DNA from 4 places in the Streptomyces sp. SCA2-17 genome. Region 4 is predicted to be linked to each of the others. Evidence: riboswitches for the same ligand, from Rfam matches in the RefSeq annotation. Region 4 holds a riboswitch; each other region holds the start of a gene.
The links. A riboswitch is a leader RNA that binds a small molecule or an ion and turns the genes downstream of it on or off. The one in region 4 is predicted to bind cyclic di-AMP.

Region 1 (3,200 bases), 2.1 Mb from region 4:
CGCCGATCGGCGCGATCATGAACTCCTGGATGTCCACGTTGGAGTCGGCGTGCGAGCCGCCGTTCAGGATGTTCATCATCGGAACGGGCAGCAGGTGCGCGTTCGGGCCGCCCAGGTAGCGGAAGAGCGGCAGGTCGGAGGCCTCGGAGGCGGCGTGCGCGACGGCGAGGGAGACGCCCAGGATGGCGTTGGCGCCGAGCGAGCCCTTGTTGTCGGTGGCGTCCAGGTCGAACATGGCCTGGTCGATCAGGCGCTGCTCGGTGGCGTCGTAACCGACGAGCTCCGGGCCGATCTGCTCGATGACGGCCAGGACGGCCTTCTCGACGCCCTTGCCCAGGTAACGGTTCTTGTCACCGTCGCGGAGCTCGATGGCTTCGAAGGCGCCGGTGGAGGCGCCGGACGGCACGGCGGCACGGCCCGTGGAGCCGTCGTCGAGGCCGACCTCGACCTCGACCGTGGGGTTGCCTCGCGAGTCGAGGATCTCGCGAGCTACGACGACGTCGATGGACGGCACGAGGGTCTCCTTCGTGTGTGTCTGAGGTTCTGCTGCACGAGCCTAACGGGCGCCGGAGGCTCACCTCGCCGTTGGACGGTGTTTCCGGGCCGAAGAATCCGAAAAGTCAGAAAAATCATCACAGCAGCACAAATGACGAGATCGCCGCACGAATGAGGGATTTGCCCGGAAAAGCCAAAGAGGGGCGGCCCACTCGCGTGGACCGCCCCTGTCAGCTCGGTCAGCTGAGGTGCAGCTTCTGGCCGACGAAGATCACGTCCGCGTCCTGGACGATGTCCTTGTTGTGGTCGTACAGCTTCTGCCAGCCGCCCTTGACGTTCTTGGCGTCGGCGATCTTGGAGAGGGTGTCGCCCTCCTTGACCTCGTACTCGCCGTCACCGACCTTGTAGGACTGCGGAGCGGTGTGGCTCGGAGCCGGCTTCGGGGCCGGGGCCTCGTCCCGCTCGACGGTCTGCGGGGCGGTGTGCTTGGGCGCGGCCTTCTTCGGCGCGGCCTGGCGCTCGCTGCGGTCCGCGTGGGACTTGCCCGAGACGGTGCCGCCCGCGCGGGAGGACTTGCCGGAGGAGCCGGAACCCGGGTCGACGTTCGCCTTCGGGCCGCCGGACGTCAGGTTGCCGGCGCCGGCGCAGCCCCAGGCGCCCGGGCCCTGCATGGCGAGCAGCTTCTCGGCCACGGCGATCTGGGCGCTCTTGGAGGCGTGGTCGGCGCGGTCGGCGTACTTCTGGCCGCCGGCGGCGTTCCAGGAGGACTGCGAGAACTGCAGACCGCCGTAGTAGCCGTTGCCGCTGTTGATGGACCAGTTGCCGCTGGACTCGCACTCGGCGACCTTGTCCCACGTGGAGACGGACGCGGCGTTGGCGGAGGTGGCGACCATCAGCGGGGCGGCCACGGCGGCACCGGCGACGCCGGCGAGCGTGACGATACGGACGGCCTTGGACGGACGACGGTGCTTGCCCTTGGACATGAGTCGTTTCCTCACCGACGCCTACGAGGTGAGCTGTCGGGTTCGGGCTGTGAGTTCGCCCGGCCTCCTGTGCGCGCTGTGCGAGCACACTCGGCTTCACCCCTAGCCGGTCCCGGTCCCGCGGCCTTCCTCCGGCCGAGGAGCCGTTTCCGGCGCCTACCTTGGTTCCCCCGCTCCTGCCTACGGCGCTTGCGCGACGACTCCAGCGGCCGTCGGCAGGATTCGGCGTGACGACCGTGGTGCTCGCGGTGGCGAGCGGTCACGACGGTAAACACAGTCGAGGCAAGGGTTCAAACCCCTCTTTCCAGCCACAGTCGCCCCTAGTTACCCACGGGAACATCATGTTTCCGCAGGTAGGAGGCTGTTTGCCAAGTTAGGGAAGATGACATTCCGCCAACTGGCAAAGAGACCCATGTCTCACTTTCGACTGGAACGGACATTCGCCGCGAACTGCCGGTCTATTTACCCATCTCAAGCTTCTGACCAGGAAGGATCAGGTCGGGATCGGTTCCGACCACTTTCTCATTGCGGTGGTAGAGGGACTGCCAACCACCGTTGACCGCATGCTGTTCGGCAATGACTGACAAGTTGTCACCGGGGCGCACGGTGTAGTCGGTGGCCGTGGGACTGCCGGTACGGCCTTCGCCGCCGCCGCGCGACGATCGGGTGTCGTCCGAACGTGACGGGTCGGCACGGTGCTTGCCCGTACCGCCTTCGACGCCGTCGGACGCCTGCCCCGCCGCGGAACCGGAATCGTCAGGGGTGCCCTGGGACGGCGTCGCGGGGGACTCGGGGGACGTGGGGATCGAGGTCGGGTCGTCGCCCGTGGGGGACGTCGAGGGCTTGCGGTGGCGGCCGTCGCCCGGCGCGCCGGACGCGTCGTCACCCGGCTTGCCGTCACCGGGCTTGCCGTCGCCCGGCTTCGCGTCGCCCGGCTTGGACGGCGAGGCGTCGGGGGACGCGCTGCCGGAGGGCTTGCCGGAGGGGGTGCCGGACGACGTGTCCGGCGAGGGCTTGCCGGCCGAGGGCTGAGCGGAAGGCTCCGTCGAGGGCTTCCCGGACTGCGAGGGGGACGCCGACGGCTCCGAGGGCTTGGAGTGCTCGTCCGGCTCCGACGGCGCGGAGGGCGAAGTGGTGCGCTCCGGGGCGTGCGATGGCGACGAGCCGCTCGCGGGGGCGTGCGTGCCGCCCGGGTCGACGTCGGCCTTGGTGCCTCCCGAGGTCAGACCCGACGTCGCGGCGCAGCTCGACCAGGTGGCGTTGCCTCTGGTTTCGAGGATCTTCTCGGCGACGGCGATCTGCTGCGCACGGCTGGCGAGGTCGGGCCGGGGGGCGTACTCCAGGCCGCCGTGGCGGTCCCAGAGGTTCTGGGTCAGCTGCAGTCCCCCGTAGCTCCCGTTGCCGGAGTCGGCGCTCCACAGGCCTCCGCTCTCGCACTGGGCCACGCGGTCCCAGGTGCCGGCGTCGGCGGCGTTCGCACCGGTGGCCGCGAGCAGCGGCATGGCGATTCCGGAGGCGGTCACCCCCGCGGCGACCACGATGGCGGGTATCTGACGGGGGCGGCGATGTCGGCCGGTTCCAGATCTCATGGGCAAGGGCCTCTCGTGCGGCGTTCGGTGCGACGTTTGACGTGACGTCCGGTATGACGTCCGGCGGGACGTCTCGTGACGTCTCGGCGTGACATTTGGTGTCGCGTCGGAATGGTCGTTGAAGATAGCGACG
Region 2 (3,200 bases), 2.6 Mb from region 4:
CCGCAGGCCCCTGCCCCGCAGCCATCCCAGCGGATCCACCGGCGCGCCCCCGCCCGGCCGGACCTCCAGGTGCAGATGCGGCCCGGTGACGTTGCCCGTCGCGCCGACCCGACCTATGACCTGGCCCGCGGCGACCTTGCCCGACGTGACCACCATCGAGGACAGGTGGCAGAACCACAGCTCCGTGCCGTCGTCGAGCCTCAGCACGATGCGGTAGCCGTACGCCCCCGCCCAGCCGGCCTGGGTGATCGTGCCGCCGCCCACCGCCTTCACCGGCGTGCCGGTCGGGGCGGCGAAGTCCTCGCCCGTGTGGTGCGCGGACCACATGTTGCCCGCCTGCCCGAAGCCGGCCGTCAGCGTGTACGAACCGACGGGGAGGGTGAGCGCTCCGGAGTGGCGAGCGGGGGCGGGAGCGGGGGTCGCGGTACGGGCGGGGGCCCCACCCGGCCTCTGCCTCTTCTCGGGTGTCCGCGCTTCCTGCTTCTTCTCCGGCGTCCGCGCCTGCGTCCGCTCCGAAGGCTGCGCCGACGCCGCCCGCCCCTGCTCCGCCTGCTTCTGCTCCGCCTGCCTCTGCTCCGCCGCCGCGGCCGCCGCCGTCCGCGCCGCCTCCGCCTCGGCCGCCTTGCGCTCCGCCGCCTGCTTCTGCTCCGCCGCGGCCACCGTCACCCGGGCCGCCTGCGCCTCGGCCTCGGCCACGCCCTGCTGGTGATCGGCCTGCTCCAGGATTCTCGCCCGCAACGCCTCACCCGCCCTTGCCGCGTCCTGCGCCATCTCGGAGACGGCCGCACCGGTACCGGTCTCCTCGGCGAAGGAATCAGCCGAGGCCGTACCCGCCGCGCTCCCTGTGAAGAACGAGCCCACACCCGGCAGCTGCGCCAGGTCGGGCATGGATATGGAGGCCGCCGGACGCTCCTGCGCATTCGCCATCCCGCCCGCGCCGACCGCCGCGATGACGCCCACGCCGAGCACGGCACCACTGCGGGCCATCGTGCCGCCGCGCTGCTTGACGACGCGGTGGCGCCCGCGGCCCGCGCCGAAGGAGAAGGCGCTGAAGGCGGAGGGTTCGTACGACCGCTCCGGTACGGAGGAGGAGGAGGACGCCGCCGCCGGCTCCGGGTCCGGCTCGTACGGCGGTACGTACGCGGGTACGAGCGGCGGATCGTAGGAGCCGGGCTCGTAAGCGACGTCAGACCCGTAAGCGTCGGACCCGTAAGCCTCAGACTCGTAGGCGTCGGAGCCGTAAGCCTCAGACTCGTAGGCGTCAGACCCGTAAGCGGCAGGCTCGTTGGATGCCACGAAGGCACTCCTTTCCTTCCTTCTCGCCTACCGGGTTAGCTGACGGGTTCGGAGCAGGAAGGTCTCCTACGGGCCGCATGCGGCCCGATTCACCCCAGGGTGGTGGTTCCCCGGTTCCCGGAACATGCCGGAGGATCAGATGGCGCTGTGCCCGCGGGATTCGGCGATGGCGCACGGTGCACCGCCTCTTGCGGCGGTTGCGACGACCGCGCGTCGTTATCGAACGTTAATAGACATGCCGGGTGGATTCCAAGCCGAACGCCCGGATCCGCCGCTCTTCCCTGACAGCTCTTCACAGGACGTCCGCCCACGGAACCTGTCGATACTTTCTACGAAATGCTGTTCGATTCGCTCGATGCGTTCACCGCGCCGAATCGCCAACAGGGCCATGTCGTCGGCGGCCTGACCGCCCGCATGGCGCGTGACCTCCGCGACCAGGCTGTCCAGCAGGGCCTCCGGACTCTTGAACTGCCGGCCCGTCAGCTCCGCCCGCGGGTCGTAGAACGCGCCGTCGGCGTCCCTGGCCTCGGTCACCCCGTCCGTCATCAGCAGCAGCATCGACCCCGCGGGGAACTCCCGCTCCTCGGCCCGGTCCGGCCACACCCCCAGGTCCCCCAGCCCGAGCGGCAGCGCGGGCACGGTCGGGTCGGCCGCACCGACCCGGCCGTCCGCGTGCAGCAGGAGCGGCGGCGGATGGCCGCGGTTCAGCAGGCGGATGACGGGGCGGCCCGGCGGCAGCTCCGCCAGGACGGCCGTGGTGAATCCCTCGTGCTGGTCCAGGTTCGCGCGCCGCGCGCCCTCACGTTGCAGCGCCCGCTCCAGCCGCCCCGCGAGTCCCTCCAGCGTCGGCTCCTGGTCGGCCGCCTCCCGGACGCGCCGATGACGACGGCAACGGCCTCGACCGCGCCCAGGCCCTTGCCGCGGACGTCGCCGACGACGGCCCGTACGCCGTAGGGAGTGTCCTGGACCGCGTACAGATCACCGCCGATCCGGGCGCCGGCATGCGCGGCCACGTAGCGCGCGGCCACCCGCAGGCCGCCGATGCGGGACGGGGGCGCGGGAAGGACGGCGCGCTGGGCGGCCTCCGCGATGCCGCGGGCGGAGGCGAGCTGCTGGTCGCGGCGGCGGGCGATGCGGTTGATCCCCAGCGCGACCAGGGAGACCGCGCCGATGGCGGCGACCTCGGCCAGCGCCTCACCGGTGTCGGACGGCCGGTGGTAGAACACGAGGCCGACCGCGACCGCCACCGCGGCCAGGGCGGCCGCGGCGGTGGCACGGAGGGTGTGCAGGGGGGCCGCGACGAGGGGCGCGGCGGAGAGGAAGGGGGCGCACGTGTAGTTCGCGGGCGCCCCGAGGCCGAACAGGGCTCCCCCGGTGATCAGGAGGGCCGGAAGCCTACGGGCAGCGCGGCGTACGGTGCGCCCCGCGGCGCGGCAGGCAGTTCGGCTCACCCCTCCCACCCTTCCGGGCGGGAGGTCACCGGGCGAACGGTGCTCGGCCGATCGGGGAGAAACCGGCCGACCGGGCAGGCGCCCGATCAGCCGGCCGGCTCCGAGCGCCAGAGCGTCAAGGCGTCAGAGCGCCGGAACGCCGGAGCGCCGGAACGCCGGAACGTCAAAGCGTCAGGAAGACGTACGGCGCTGCCGCGCGCCCCCGGCCCCGTTGCCACCACGGCCGGCACCGCCGCCGGCACCACGGCCCGAACCGGAACCGGCACCAGCGCCGCCCCGCCCGTAACCACCCCGGCCGGAACCACCCGCACCGGAAGAACCGGCGGAAGAACGGGAAGAGGAACGGGGAGAAGAACCCGACGCAGAAGAACCCGAAGAGGAAGGGGAAGAGGAAGAGGAGTAAGCCACAGAAGAGCCTTCCCCGCGGCCACGCCCACGACCGCCCCGCGAGCT
Region 3 (3,200 bases), 4.7 Mb from region 4:
CGAGGGCACCGACAAGCACACCGCCGAGGAGTTCACCGCCGAGCTGGAGCGCTGCGGCGCCACCCTCGACGCCCACGCCGACCACCCCGGCGTGCGCCTCTCCCTGGAGGTGCCGGCCTCCCGCCTCGCCAAGGCCCTCGGCCTCGTCGCCGACGCCCTGCGCGCCCCGGCCTTCCCGGACCACGAGATCGAGCGCCTGGTGGGCAACCGTCTGGACGAGATCCCGCACGAGCTGGCCAACCCCTCCCGCCGGGCCGCCATGGCGCTCTCCAAGGAGCTCTTCCCGGCCGGGTCGCGGATGTCCCGCCCCCGCCAGGGCACCGAGGAGACCGTCGCCCGCATCGACGCCGCCTCCGTGCGCGCCTTCTACGAGGCCCACGTCCGGCCCGCCACCACGACCGCCGTGGTCGTCGGCGACTTCACCGGCATCGACCTCGACGGGGCCCTCGCCGACTCGCTCGGCGCCTGGACGGGCTCCCCGGCCGAGCCGCACCCGCTGCCGCCGGTCACCGCCGACGACACCGGCCGTGTCGTCATCGTGGACCGCCCCGGCGCGGTCCAGACGCAGCTCCTCATCGGCCGCGTCGGCGCCGACCGGCACGACGCGGTGTGGCCCGCCCAGTCCGTAGGCACGTACTGCCTCGGCGGCACCCTCACCTCCCGCCTGGACCGCGTCCTGCGCGAGGAGAAGGGCTACACCTACGGCGTCCGGGCCTTCGGCCAGGTGCTGCTGTCCTCCCCGGAGGGCACCGGCGCGGCCATGCTGGCCATCAGCGGCTCGGTGGACACCGCCTCCACCGGCCCCGCCCTGGGGGACCTGTGGACGGTGCTGCGCACCCTCGCCGAAGGCGGCCTGACGGACGAGGAGCGCGACTCCGCCGTGCAGAACCTCGTCGGCGTCGCCCCGCTCAAGTACGAGACGGCCGCGGCCGTCGCCGGGACGCTGGCCGACCAGGTCGAGCAGCACCTCCCGGACGACTTCCAGGCGCGGCTGTACGAGCGCCTCGCCGCGACGGGCACGGTGGAGGCCACGGCCGCCGTCGTCAACGCCTTCCCGGTCGACCGGCTGGTGACGGTGCTCGTCGGTGACGCCGCGCAGATCGAGGAGCCCGTCCGGGCCCTCGGCATCGGCGACGTGACCGTGATCACGGGCTGAACCCCGGCGGCGGGCCGGCCCCGCCGACCTGCCGTCAACCGGCAGGCACGCGCGCCCGGCAGGCGCGCGTGCCTGCCAAATGTCCGGTTTAGCGGAGTGGTTGCACGTCTGCACTGTGGCGTGGGCCACAAAATGGGGCTTCTGTTTGCCGATCGAAAGTGACGGCGTCTAGCGTCAAAGCGTCTGTCCGTCAGATGTGCGTCGCATCCGCGGCCCGGGCAGACATCGCCGAGTCCCCGTACGGCGCGAGCCAGGGGAGCCGGGGACCCAAGTGTCCCTGGGGTGAATCGGGCCCCTTTCCGGAGGGATCCGTAGGAGACCTTCCTGCTCCGAACCCGTCAGCTAACCCGGTAGGCGAGAGGGAAGGAAAGGACCAGCCTCACCCATGGCGTTCACTCGTGCCACCGGGAAACACCGCAAGCCGAGCCGCGCCGTTCGCGTCAGCGCGAACGCGGCGGGCATAGCCACCCTCGCCGCCACCGGTGTCGTCGCGGGCTTCGCCGCCCCGGCGCTGGCCGCTTCCCCCGACGACGTCCACCGCACCACCGAGGACACCGGCCTGACCCAGGCCGTCGTCATCGGCGAGGACACCGCCGGCCGCATCGGCGAGCAGGCTCAGGTCCAGAGCAGCGCCGCCGCCGAGTCCGCGGCCGCCCACGACGCCGAGGCCGCCGCCAAGCAGCAGGCCGCCGACGTCAAGAAGGCCGACGACGAGGCCAAGCGCAAGGCCGAGGCCGAGCGCAAGGAGCAGGAGCGCATCGCCCGCGAGCAGGAGCGCAAGCGCCTCAACACCTTCGTCTCGCCGATCGCCGGCTCGTACGTCTCCACGTCCTACAAGGCCTCCAGCGGCCTGTGGTCCTCCGGCAGCCACACCGGCGTCGACTTCCACGCCGAGACCGGCACCTCGGTCCAGGCTGTGGGCGCCGGCACCGTCGTCGAGGCGGGCTGGGGCGGCGCGTACGGCAACAACGTCGTCATCAAGCACAACGACGGCACGTACACGCAGTACGGCCACCTGTCGTCCATCGGCGTCTCCGTCGGCCAGAGCGTCACCGCCGGCCAGCAGATCGGCCTCTCCGGCGCCACGGGCAACGTCACCGGCCCGCACCTGCACTTCGAGGCCCGCACGGGCGCCGTCTACGGCACCGACATCGACCCCGTCGCGTACCTCGCCGAGCACGGCGTCTCCCTCTGACGCACCGCGCCCGGCGGCGCCCCGCGCGCCCCATCGCCTGACGAAGGCCCCGGCCCACCGGCCGGGGCCTTCGCCGTGCCCGGCCCGAGTCCGTCCGCCGGCCCGCTGCCCGCCCCCGTGTTGGCCAAAACATATCGATGACTTCCCGTGCGCCGTCGGAAATCGCGGGCCTCTGCAATAGAGTCGCTGAACAAACGTCAATCGGCCGCGTTTCGCGGGGGTTATCCGGAGGTCCACCCATGCGGGGCCGTACGTGAACGGTGAGGGGACAGCGGCTCAAGAGAGCCGTCGGATTTCCGCGCATGCCGTGTGCACGGCGATTCGTGACGACATTGTTTCCGGCACGTTTCCGCCCGGCAGCCGGCTCACCGAGGAAGTCCTCGCGCGCCGCTACGGCGTCTCCCGCGTGCCCGTGCGCGAGGCGCTGCGCACCCTCGCCTCGGAAGGGTTCGTGACCACCCGGCGGCACGCCGGCGCGTGCGTCGCCGAGCCCACCGAGCAGGAGGCCGCGGATCTGCTGGAGGTGCGCGCCCTGCTGGAGCCGCTGGGCGCCGCGCGCGCCGCGCAGCGCCGCACGGAGGCGCACCTGAAGGTGTTGCGCGGGCTGGTCAGGCTGGGCCAGGAGCGGGCCCGGGGCGGCCGTACGGGCGAGCTGCGGCCGCTGGGCGACTGGTTCGACGAGACGCTCGCCCAGGCGTCCGGAAGCCCCAGCATCGCGGGGCTGCTCACCCAGCTGCGGCTCAAGATCGCCTGGGTGTACGCGGCGGAGCCGCCGGTGCGGCCCGTCGACACGTGGGAGCTGCTCGGCGCCCTCGTGGACGCCGTCGCCCGCGGCGACGCCGAGCGGGC
Region 4 (3,200 bases):
GGCGGGGGAGGGACGGCCCTGCCGCTGGTCACCCGTCAGGTCGACGAGGTCGCCCTGACGGCCGCGCAGACCGTCCTGGCCGTCGTCGTCCTGCTGGACCTGCGCTTCGCGCGGTGGCAGGCGGCCGCGCTGTTCGTCCTGTTCGCGGTGCAGTTCGCGCTGCCCGGCGAGTACGCCCGCCAGGTGCTGACCTACGTCTACCTGGGCCTGGCGGCCCTCCTGCTGACGACGCGGGTCCGGCACCTCCCGGCCACCGGGCGGGCCCTCGGCGGGCGGATCGAGGGCGATCCGCACTTCTGACGGGGTGCCGGCAGGATTCCGGCGAGGGCGCCCGGCCGTGGCCTACGGCTCCGCGATCAGCTCCATCACCGCCTTCAGCCCGTCCGTGGCCAGCGCCCGGCGCTGCCGGTCGGCCGGGGTGCCCCGGCGCAGCAGCCGGTGCACCAGCGAGCTCACCTGCCGGGTGTCGCCCGCCTCCTCCAGCGACTGCCCTATGTGGACGAGGAGGGAGCGGACGACGTCGTCCGCGGCGCGGCGCAGGCCCGCGGGGTCGACGAGCACCCCGTCGAGCCCGTGCCGCGCGGCGTGCCAGTTCGCGGCGGCGAGCAGCTCCGGCAGGCAGGGCGTCGGGGGCCGCCCGGCCTTCTCGTCGCGGAGGGCGGTGGCCACCAGCCCGCGGACGATGCCGGCGAACATGACGGAGTCGTCGGCCCGCAACTGCACGTCCAGGCAGCGCACCTCGATCGTGGGATAGCGCTCCGAGAGCCGCGCCTGCCAGTACAGCTGGCCCCGGTCCGCGATCGCACCGGCCGTCATCAGCGCGTCGATGCGCTCCTCGTAGTCCGCGAGGCCGTGGAAGTACGGCGGCGGTCCGCTGACCGGCCAGCGGCTGTAGACCACGGTCCGCCAGCTGGAGAAGCCGGTGTCCTGGCCGTTCCACAGCGGGGAGTTGCCCGCCATGGCGACGAGGACGGGCAGCCAGGGCCGCACCCGGTTGAGGACCGCGACGCCCATCTCGCGGTCGGGGATGGCGACATGGACGTGCATGCCGTGGACGAACTGCTCGTCCACGAGCTGGGCGGCACGCGCCCGCATCGCCAGATAGCGCGGGTTGATGGTGACCGGGACGGGCTCGGGGCCCGAGCACGGCGCCGTTCCGCAGGCGGCGATCCGGCAGCCGGACCGCTTGGCGGCGGAGCTCACCGCGTGGCGCAGCCGCAGCAGGTGCCGGCCGGCCTCGGCGAGATCGGAACAGACCGGAGTGGCGACTTCCACCTGGGCCTGCAACAGCTCCGCCTGAATCTCCCGCTCGTGCACGACCGGATCCAGGTCGACCGCCGCCCGGACCTCGTCGGCCAGGGGTACCGGCAGTGCGGTGGCCGGGTCGAGCAGAAGATACTCCTCCTCGATCCCTAGGGTGAGCATGCCGTAGGGCTACCCTCGGGCCCTTGCGGCGAACCGCACGGAGCCCGCCGCCGCGGCTTTCTGACGCAAAGACGCCCTGCCGCGCCCCCGTTCACCTCGTCCTTCGCGCCCCGCCCAGGTGACTCGAATCCGTTCTTCAACCGCCTTTTGATAAACGGGATTTCACGCTGCGCACGATGCCGGGTAACACCCCGGTTCCACGGGACCACGCGAAGTGAAGAAGTTCACAGAAGCCCCTTTCGGCTCCGAATTCCGGCAGTTCGTGATGCAGGATCGTGCAGCGAACAACAAGATCCCGTCACCGAGGCGGGCGACCCGGGCGGACGCCGAGTCCTGCCGCCGTACCGGGTGCGGAGCAGAAACGAATGGATCGGCAGGAGCGGGAGACCCGAGCACGGCGGACCACGATGGCGGTGGTCCTTGGGGTGAAGCCATTTCAGATGGCCGGGCAACTTCGACAGCCCGAACCCGACAGGTCATCTTTCGCAGGCGGATGACGAAGGGTTTTGGCATGTCTGCGTTCCCTGGCATATCCACGCTCATGTCCCGCGCCGGTGCCGCCTCCGTGGTCACCGCCGCCACCGTGACCGCGTCCATGCTGCTTCCCGGCATGTCGGCCGAGGCGAGTGCGGCCACCCCGGGTGCCGCCGCCCTGAAGGTCGCGGCCTCCAAGCAGGGCTCCCCCTACCAGTACGGCGCCGCCGGCCCCAACCGGTTCGACTGCTCGGGCCTCACGCTCTACTCGTTCAAGAAGGTGGGCAAGAACCTGCCGCGCACCGCGGCCGACCAGTACAACAAGACCCGGCACATCTCCTCCGGCTCCCGTCAGGCGGGCGACCTGGTCTTCTTCCACTCGGGCAGCAACGTCTACCACGTCGGTATCTACGCGGGTAGCAACAAGATCTGGCACTCGCCCAAGCCCGGTGCGTCGGTGCGTCTGGAGAAGATCTGGTCCGGCAGCGTCTGGTACGGCCGGGTCAACTAGCCACGCCACCTGATCGTGCCAACGGCCCGGGGCGACCGCCCCGGGCCGCACACGCCCGACCGGGCCGGGGCGACCCTACCCCGGCCCGGAGACCTCCGGGGATCCCTCCGCGGGCATCCCCGGAGGAGCGCGGGTGCGTCAGGGCAGCTGTGCCCCGAACGCCTGGAGGGCCGCCGGTACGGGCTGGAAGAACGTCTCGCCGCCGGCGGAGCAGTCGCCGCTGCCGCCCGAGGTGAGGCCGAGGGCGGTGTCACCGTCGAAGAGCGCGCCGCCGCTGTCGCCCGGCTCGGCGCAGACCGAGGTGCCGATCATGCCGTCGACCGCGCCCTCCTCGTAGTTGACGGTCACGTCGAGGGCCGTGACCTGGCCGTCGTGGACGCCGGTCGTGCTGCCGCTGCGCTGCACCGTCTCGCCGACGGTCGCTTCCCCGGCCCGGCTGATGTTCTGGGTGCTGCCGTTGTAGAGGTCCACCGCGCTGGGGTGGGCGGTGGACGAGGTGTAGCGCACGATCGCGTAGTCGTGGCCGGGGAACGTCGAGCTCTCGGTCGCCCCGATCCGGGCGCCGCTCTGGGTGGCGGACCAGGTCTGCGAGGCGTTGCCGCAGTGGCCGGCCGTGAGGAAGTACGGCTTGCCGCCCTTGGTGACGTTGAAGCCCAGGGAGCAGCGCACGCCGCTGCCCCAGATCGCGTCGCCGCCCGCGATGAACGGGCGCAGCGTCCCGGCCGTTCTCTTCACGACCGCCTTGTCGCCGAGGCTCGCGACGACCTTGTCGAGGCGGTCCTTGCGGGCG

Region 1: linked by a shared signal. The riboswitch ahead of PS271_RS10495 (transglycosylase family protein) and the one ahead of PS271_RS01330 (C40 family peptidase) in region 4 are both predicted to bind cyclic di-AMP.
Region 2: linked by a shared signal. The riboswitch ahead of PS271_RS12840 (M23 family metallopeptidase) and the one ahead of PS271_RS01330 (C40 family peptidase) in region 4 are both predicted to bind cyclic di-AMP.
Region 3: linked by a shared signal. The riboswitch ahead of PS271_RS22550 (M23 family metallopeptidase) and the one ahead of PS271_RS01330 (C40 family peptidase) in region 4 are both predicted to bind cyclic di-AMP.

Annotation. Positions count from the first base shown of each region.
Region 1 is NZ_CP117521.1:2,366,580-2,369,779, forward strand. Features, by position in the region: gene eno (phosphopyruvate hydratase) at 1-514, opposite strand, end outside; gene PS271_RS10495 (transglycosylase family protein) at 735-1,478, opposite strand; cyclic di-AMP (ydaO/yuaA leader) riboswitch at 1,482-1,676, opposite strand; gene PS271_RS10500 (transglycosylase family protein) at 1,937-3,067, opposite strand.
Region 2 is NZ_CP117521.1:2,889,636-2,892,835, forward strand. Features, by position in the region: gene PS271_RS12840 (M23 family metallopeptidase) at 1-1,296, opposite strand, end outside; cyclic di-AMP (ydaO/yuaA leader) riboswitch at 1,306-1,472, opposite strand; partial or broken gene PS271_RS12845 (PP2C family protein-serine/threonine phosphatase) at 1,513-2,747, opposite strand; gene PS271_RS12850 (DEAD/DEAH box helicase) at 2,919-3,200, opposite strand, start outside.
Region 3 is NZ_CP117521.1:4,977,667-4,980,866, forward strand. Features, by position in the region: gene PS271_RS22545 (M16 family metallopeptidase) at 1-1,156, shown strand, start outside; cyclic di-AMP (ydaO/yuaA leader) riboswitch at 1,373-1,528, shown strand; gene PS271_RS22550 (M23 family metallopeptidase) at 1,542-2,351, shown strand; gene PS271_RS22555 (GntR family transcriptional regulator) at 2,659-3,200, shown strand, end outside.
Region 4 is NZ_CP117521.1:296,677-299,876, reverse strand. Features, by position in the region: gene PS271_RS01340 (sodium/calcium exchanger protein) at 1-300, shown strand, start outside; gene PS271_RS01335 (carboxylate-amine ligase) at 343-1,425, opposite strand; cyclic di-AMP (ydaO/yuaA leader) riboswitch at 1,770-1,932, shown strand; gene PS271_RS01330 (C40 family peptidase) at 1,937-2,410, shown strand; gene PS271_RS01325 (S1 family peptidase) at 2,549-3,200, opposite strand, start outside.